Regions from separate parts of the Streptomyces sp. NPDC058653 genome, predicted to be linked through region 1. Evidence: predicted binding sites of a transcription regulator. Region 1 holds the regulator's gene; each other region holds the start of a gene.
The links. The regulator HrcA, encoded in region 1, represses chaperone genes, less so after heat shock. The targets are predictions, from matches to a motif close to TTNGCACTCNGNNNNNCNGAGTGCNAA.
Positions count from the first base shown of each region.

Region 2: groL (chaperonin GroEL) is a predicted target of HrcA. The motif match lies at 1,176-1,202, and genes of this name have one in related genera.
Region 3: groES (co-chaperone GroES) is a predicted target of HrcA. The motif match lies at 787-813, and genes of this name have one in related genera.

Region 1 is NZ_JBHXRM010000020.1:42,001-44,266, forward strand. It holds gene dnaJ (molecular chaperone DnaJ) at 1-500, opposite strand, end outside; gene hrcA (heat-inducible transcriptional repressor HrcA) at 501-1,517, opposite strand; gene ACFWU9_RS18770 (MBL fold metallo-hydrolase) at 1,681-2,266, shown strand, end outside.
Region 2 is NZ_JBHXRM010000002.1:185,761-188,026, forward strand. It holds gene thrC (threonine synthase) at 1-128, shown strand, start outside; gene ACFWU9_RS02540 (ubiquitin-like small modifier protein 1) at 180-455, shown strand; gene ACFWU9_RS02545 (cold-shock protein) at 816-1,019, shown strand; gene groL (chaperonin GroEL) at 1,330-2,266, shown strand, end outside.
Region 3 is NZ_JBHXRM010000009.1:126,909-129,174, forward strand. It holds gene ACFWU9_RS10990 (polysaccharide deacetylase family protein) at 1-602, shown strand, start outside; gene groES (co-chaperone GroES) at 962-1,270, shown strand; gene groL (chaperonin GroEL) at 1,372-2,266, shown strand, end outside.

The DNA.
Region 1 (2,266 bases):
TCACCGCGACCGCGGCACATGTCGCAGGTCTGCGCGGAGGTGCCGGGTGCGGCGCCCTCGCCCGAGCAGGTCGTACAGACGACCGCCGTGTCGACCTGGATGTCCTTCGTCGTGCCGAAGGCCGCCTCGTTGAGGTCGATCTCCAGCCGGATCATCGCGTCCTGGCCGCGCCGCGTCCGCGACCTCGGCCCGCGCTGCTGCGACGTCCCGAAGAACGCGTCCATGATGTCGGAGAAGTTGCCGAAGCCACCGGCCCCGAAGCCGCCGGCCGCGCCGCCCGCCTGCGAGAGCGGGTCACCGCCGAGGTCGTAGACCTGCTTCTTCTGCGGGTCCGACAACACCTCGTAGGCGGCGTTGATCTCCTTGAACCGCTCCTGCGTCTTGGGATCGGGATTGACATCCGGGTGCAGCTCGCGGGCGAGCCTGCGGAATGCCTTCTTGATCTCGTCCTGTGATGCGTCGCGGCGTACGCCGAGTACGGCGTAGTAGTCCGTGGCCACTTACGACTCCGCCAGGATCTGTCCGACGTAACGTGCCACTGCGCGTACCGCTCCCATCGTTCCGGGGTAGTCCATGCGGGTCGGTCCGACCACGCCGAGTTTGGCGACTGCCTCGTCGCCCGAACCGTAGCCGACCGCGACGACGGACGTGGAGTTGAGGCCCTCATGGGCGTTCTCGTGCCCGATTCGTACGGTCATGCCCGAGTCCTCGGCCTCGCCGAGCAGCCTGAGGAGCACGACCTGCTCCTCAAGTGCCTCCAGCACCGGCCGAATGGTCAGGGGGAAGTCGTGCCCGAAGCGCGTCAGATTGGCGGTGCCGCCGATCATCAGCCGCTCCTCGGTCTCCTCGACCAGTGTCTCCAGCAGCGTCGCCAGGACCGTGGACACGGTGCCCCGGTCCTCCAGGTCGAAGGATTCGGGCAGCTCCTGCACCAGCAGCGGCACGTCGGAGAACCTGCGTCCCACGACCCGGGCGTTGAGCCGGGCCCGCAGGTCCGCCAGCGACGTGTCGCCGAACGGCACCGGACAGTCGATCATGCGCTGCTCGACCCGGCCGGTGTCGGTGATCAGTACGAGCATCAGCCGCGCGGGGGCCAGCGAGAGCAGTTCCACGTGCCGCACCGTCGAACGGGTCAGCGAGGGGTACTGCACGACCGCGACCTGCCGGGTCAGCTGCGCGAGCAGCCGCACCGTACGGCCCACCACGTCGTCCAGATCGACGGCGCTGTCGAGAAAGTTCTGGATGGCCCTGCGCTCCGGCGCCGACAGCGGCTTGACGCCGGCCAGCCGGTCGACGAAGAGCCGGTAGCCCTTGTCCGTCGGAATACGCCCCGCGCTCGTGTGGGGCTGGGCGATGAAGCCCTCGTCCTCCAGGACCGCCATGTCGTTACGGACGGTGGCCGGGGACACACCGAGCTTGTGCCGCTCGGTCAGCGCCTTGGAGCCGACGGGCTCCTCGGTGCCGACATAGTCCTGGACGATGGCGCGCAGCACCTCAAGCCTGCGTTCGCTCAGCATCGCGCACACCTCCAGCTCTGGTTCCTCGGATCCGGCTTGGCACTCGGTGCGTAGGAGTGCCAGCATTCCCCGGGCCAGTGTACGGCCGTGAGGTACGCCCCTAGCAAGGCCGACCGGTCACGCTACCGCGCGGCACCGCCCGCCCCACGGATAGCGTCGCGGTATGAACGTCCGTTGGGAAGAGCATGGCTGGGAACGGATCGCCCCGGGGGTCGGCAGACGGCGGCTGCCTGGCTGGGATGCGACGGTCGGACTGGTCGTGGGCGAGGACGCGGTCCTTCTGTACGACACGGGCTCCACGCTCCGTGAGGGCGCCGAGATCCGCGTACAGGCGCAGTCGCTGTGCGGCCGCCGCGTCACCCACATCGCGCTCAGTCACCCGCATTTCGACCATGTCCTCGGCACGGCGGCGTTCGCGGGCGTGGAGGTCTACGGCGCGGTGGGGCTCGGCGAGCTGATGCTCCACGACAGCGAGAAGCTGCGGGACTCGGCCGTGCGGCACGGCGTACGCGCCTCCGAGGCGGCGTCGGCGGTGGACGTGCTGGTGGTGCCCGGTCACCCCGTGTCCGGCGAGTGGACGCTCGATCTCGGCGGGCGGCGGGTACTTCTCGCCAATGTCGGCCCCGGGCACTCCGGGCACGATCTCGCCCTGCTCGTCCCCGGCGACCGGGAGATCGTCTTCTGCGGCGACCTGGTCGAGGAGTCGGGCGAACCGCAGGCCGGCCACGACGCGATCCCCTCGCGCTGGC
Region 2 (2,266 bases), on a different contig from region 1:
TCACGACGGTCGTCCTGAACACGGGCGACGGGCTCAAGACGCTGGACGCCGTCGCGCCGACGACGGGGCCGACCGCGACGATCGCGCCGAGCCTCGACGCGTTCCGCGCCGCCGGTCTGGCGCGTTGAGCCACGTCGAGCCCGCCCAGTGACCCGCTACTCCCCGGAAGGCAGAAACCGATGAGCGTGAACGTCCGTATCCCCACCATCCTCCGTACCTACACCGGCGGAAAGGCCGAGGTTCCGGCCGAGGGCGCGACCCTCTCCCAGGTGATCGAGTCCCTGGAGACCAACCACCCCGGGATTGCCGCGCGCGTCCTGGACGACCAGGGCAAGCTCCGGCGCTTCGTCAACGTGTACGTGAACGACGACGACGTCCGCTTCGAGCAGGGCCTGGAGACCGCCACCCCGGACGGCGCCGGCATCTCGATCATCCCGGCGGTCGCCGGAGGCTGAACGGCACGCACAGTGAACGGTGTTGCCCCCTCCGCAAGAGAAGCGGAGGGGGCAATTCCATGGGGTTGAACGCGGTAGAGTCGGGGTAGCTCCGCCGCCGCCTGTGCCCCGAGCATATGAGTTCGCCGACAAGATGCGGTCAAAGTGTGGACGCTGTTTGCGCGGTTCCTTGCGCTTTGCCCGGCCCGACTTGCCCCTGGTGGACCGGCATTTCACCTCTTTGCGTGTTCCGGCGCGGCCATAATTCTCGTCCGATTGACCTGTTGCAGAGGGCAGTTGGGCAGATACATTCAGCCGCGGTCGACGCGTTCCGGCGCGAAGTGCGGTCCCGCGCAGGGGCCAGTAATAGGGGAGTTAGGCATGGCTCAGGGCACCGTCAAGTGGTTCAACGCGGAGAAGGGCTACGGCTTCATCGCGGTCGACGGTGGTGCGGATGTTTTCGTCCACTACAGCGCGATCCAGATGGACGGCTACCGCACCCTTGAAGAAGGTCAGCGAGTTGAGTTCGAGATCTCGCAGGGCCAGAAGGGTCCGCAGGCGGACATGGTCAAGCTCGCCGTCTGATCCCGGCGCGATCGGCCAACGACGCACTCACACACGAGGGGCCCGCATCCCGGCAGGGGATGCGGGCCCCTCGTGCGTGCGCGTTCATCTCCCCGAGGCGCCGGGGCCGCTCGGGAGTCGCTTGCACTCTCGGGGGTCGAGTGCTAATCATTGGCGTTAGCACTCTGCTGGTGAGAGTGACAACTTATGGACCGGGTCAGCGAGGCCCGAGAGCCTGTGGGGCAAGGAACCGCACGGCTCTTCGGCCGTCCGTCGCGGGCGTCGGCACGGTCCGGAGCAATCCACCCCATGTCCGGGAGGACCACTTCACATGGCCAAGATCATCGCGTTCGACGAGGAGGCACGGCGCGGTCTCGAGCGCGGGATGAACCAGCTCGCCGACGCCGTCAAGGTAACCCTTGGCCCCAAGGGCCGAAACGTCGTCCTCGAGAAGAAGTGGGGCGCCCCCACGATCACCAACGATGGTGTGTCCATCGCCAAGGAGATCGAGCTCGAGGACCCGTACGAGAAGATCGGCGCCGAGCTGGTCAAGGAAGTCGCCAAGAAGACGGACGACGTCGCCGGTGACGGTACGACCACCGCGACCGTCCTGGCCCAGGCCCTGGTCCGCGAGGGCCTGCGCAACGTGGCCGCCGGCGCCAACCCGATGGCCCTCAAGCGCGGCATCGAGAAGGCCATCGAGGCCGTCTCCGGTGCGCTCCTGGAGCAGGCCAAGGACGTGGAGACCAAGGAGCAGATCGCTTCGACGGCCTCCATCTCCGCCGCCGACACCCAGATCGGCGAGCTCATCGCCGAGGCGATGGACAAGGTCGGCAAGGAAGGCGTCATCACCGTCGAGGAGTCGCAGACCTTCGGTCTCGAGCTTGAGCTCACCGAGGGCATGCGCTTCGACAAGGGCTACATCTCGGCGTACTTCGCCACCGACATGGAGCGTATGGAGGCGTCGCTCGACGACCCGTACATCCTGATCGTCAACTCCAAGATCGGCAACGTCAAGGACGTCCTGCCGCTCCTGGAGAAGGTCATCCAGTCGGGCAAGCCGCTGCTGATCATCGCCGAGGACGTCGAGGGCGAGGCGCTGTCCACGCTCGTCGTCAACAAGATCAAGGGCACCTTCAAGTCCGTCGCCGTCAAGGCTCCGGGCTTCGGTGACCGCCGCAAGGCGATGCTGAACGACATCGCCATCCTCACGGGCGGCACGGTCATCTCCGAGGAGGTCGGCCTCAAGCTGGAGAACGCCGGTCTCG
Region 3 (2,266 bases), on a different contig from region 1:
CCGGAGGCGCGACCCTGCCGCCGGTCTTCACCAATGTGCCGACGAAGGAGAAGGTCGTCTTCCTGACGATCGACGACGGCGCCGAGAAGGACCCCGAACTGCTGCGGATGATGAGCGAGTTGAAGATCCCGTACAGCGCCTTCCTCAGCGACTACGTCATCAGCGACGACTACGCCTACTTCAAGAAGATGCAGTCCCGCGGGGTCTCTCTGCACAACCACACCCTCACCCACCCCTACCTCCCCGGGCTCTCCTACAAGGAGCAGAAGCGGGAGATCTGCGGCCAGCAGGAGAAGCTCAGGAAGCGGTACGGCAAGCGGCCCGAGCTCTTCCGGCCGCCGTACGGCAACTACGACGCGCGCACCCTGCGCGCCGCCAAGTCCTGCGGCGTCAAGGCGGTGCCGCTGTGGTCGTCCGAGGCGTTCCCCGACCACATGGAGTGGCGCGAGTGGGACCGGACCCTGCATCCGGGCGACATCCTCCTCACGCACTTCCGTGGCAAGGAGGACTGGAAGGGCTCGATGGCCGACATGATCCGGCACGTCATGAAGACGATCACGGACAAGGGATACGCGGTTGCGAAACTGGAGGACTACGTCTGAGCCGTGGCCGGGTGAGGCCAGGTCACGGCCGTGCGAGGCGGGGTCACGGCCGGGTGAGGCCGGGGCGCGGCCTGGTGAGGTACGGCCCGGTGGATCGCGTCCCGGCGGGTCTCGCCCCGGCGGTTCCCGGCCCCGTCCGCGCCCCTCGGCGGGGCTTCCGCCGGGGCCGCCGCGCGGGGCCCGACTGGCACTCAGCTTGACCGAGTGCTAATCGCGGTCATAGTGTCATGTCTGGCACTCCCCACTGGAGAGTGCCAATGCGTGACAGGACAGGTCCGGCACCCGCGACGACGGATCGAGCCCGGTCGCGCCACCCAGACAGTTAACCCCGTGAGATCTCCGAAGGGGGAGGTCGGATCGTGACGACCGCCAGCACCAAGGTTGCCATCAAGCCGCTCGAGGACCGCATTGTGGTCCAGCCGCTCGACGCAGAGCAGACCACGGCCTCTGGCCTGGTTATTCCGGACACGGCCAAGGAGAAGCCCCAGGAGGGCGTCGTCCTGGCCGTCGGTCCGGGTCGCTTCGAGAACGGCGAGCGTCTTCCGCTCGACGTTTCCGTCGGCGACGTCGTTCTGTACAGCAAGTACGGCGGTACTGAGGTGAAGTACACGGGCGAGGAGTACCTCGTCCTCTCGGCTCGCGACGTGCTCGCGATCATCGAGAAGTAATCATCGCAGTCACGCTGTGAAACTACGCCCCTGGCCCCCGCATCGCCGGGTGGCCCGGGGCGTAGTTCGTTGTTCGTTCGAGAGGACAAGAGAAAGCTCCCATGGCGAAGATCCTGAAGTTCGACGAGGACGCCCGTCGCGCCCTTGAGCGCGGCGTCAACAAGCTTGCCGACACGGTGAAGGTGACGATCGGCCCCAAGGGCCGCAACGTCGTCATCGACAAGAAGTTCGGCGCGCCGACCATCACCAACGACGGTGTCACGATCGCCCGCGAGGTCGAGCTCGACGACCCGTACGAGAACCTCGGCGCCCAGCTCGTGAAGGAGGTGGCGACCAAGACCAACGACATCGCGGGTGACGGCACCACCACCGCCACCGTGCTGGCCCAGGCGCTGGTCCGCGAGGGCCTGCGCAACGTCGCCGCCGGCGCCTCCCCGGCCGCCCTGAAGAAGGGCATCGACGCCGCGGTCGCCGCCGTCTCCAAGCAGCTGCTGGAGACGGCCCGCCCCATCGACGACAAGGCCGACATCGCGGCCGTCGCCGGTCTCTCCGCCCAGGACCCGCAGGTCGGCGAGCTCATCGCCGAGGCGATGGACAAGGTCGGCAAGGACGGTGTCATCACCGTCGAGGAGTCCAACACCTTCGGCCTGGAGCTGGAGTTCACCGAGGGCATGGCCTTCGACAAGGGCTACCTCTCGCCGTACATGGTCTCCGACCAGGAGCGTATGGAGGCCGTCCTCGACGACCCGTACATCCTGATCAACCAGGGCAAGATCGGCTCCATCCAGGACATGCTCCCGCTGCTGGAGAAGGTCATCCAGGCGGGTGGCTCCCGGCCGCTGCTGATCATCGCCGAGGACGTCGAGGGCGAGGCGCTCTCCACCCTCGTCGTCAACAAGATCCGCGGCACCTTCAACGCCGTCGCGGTGAAGGCCCCCGGCTTCGGTGACCGCCGCAAGGCCATGCTCGGCGACATCGCCACCCTCACGGGCGCGA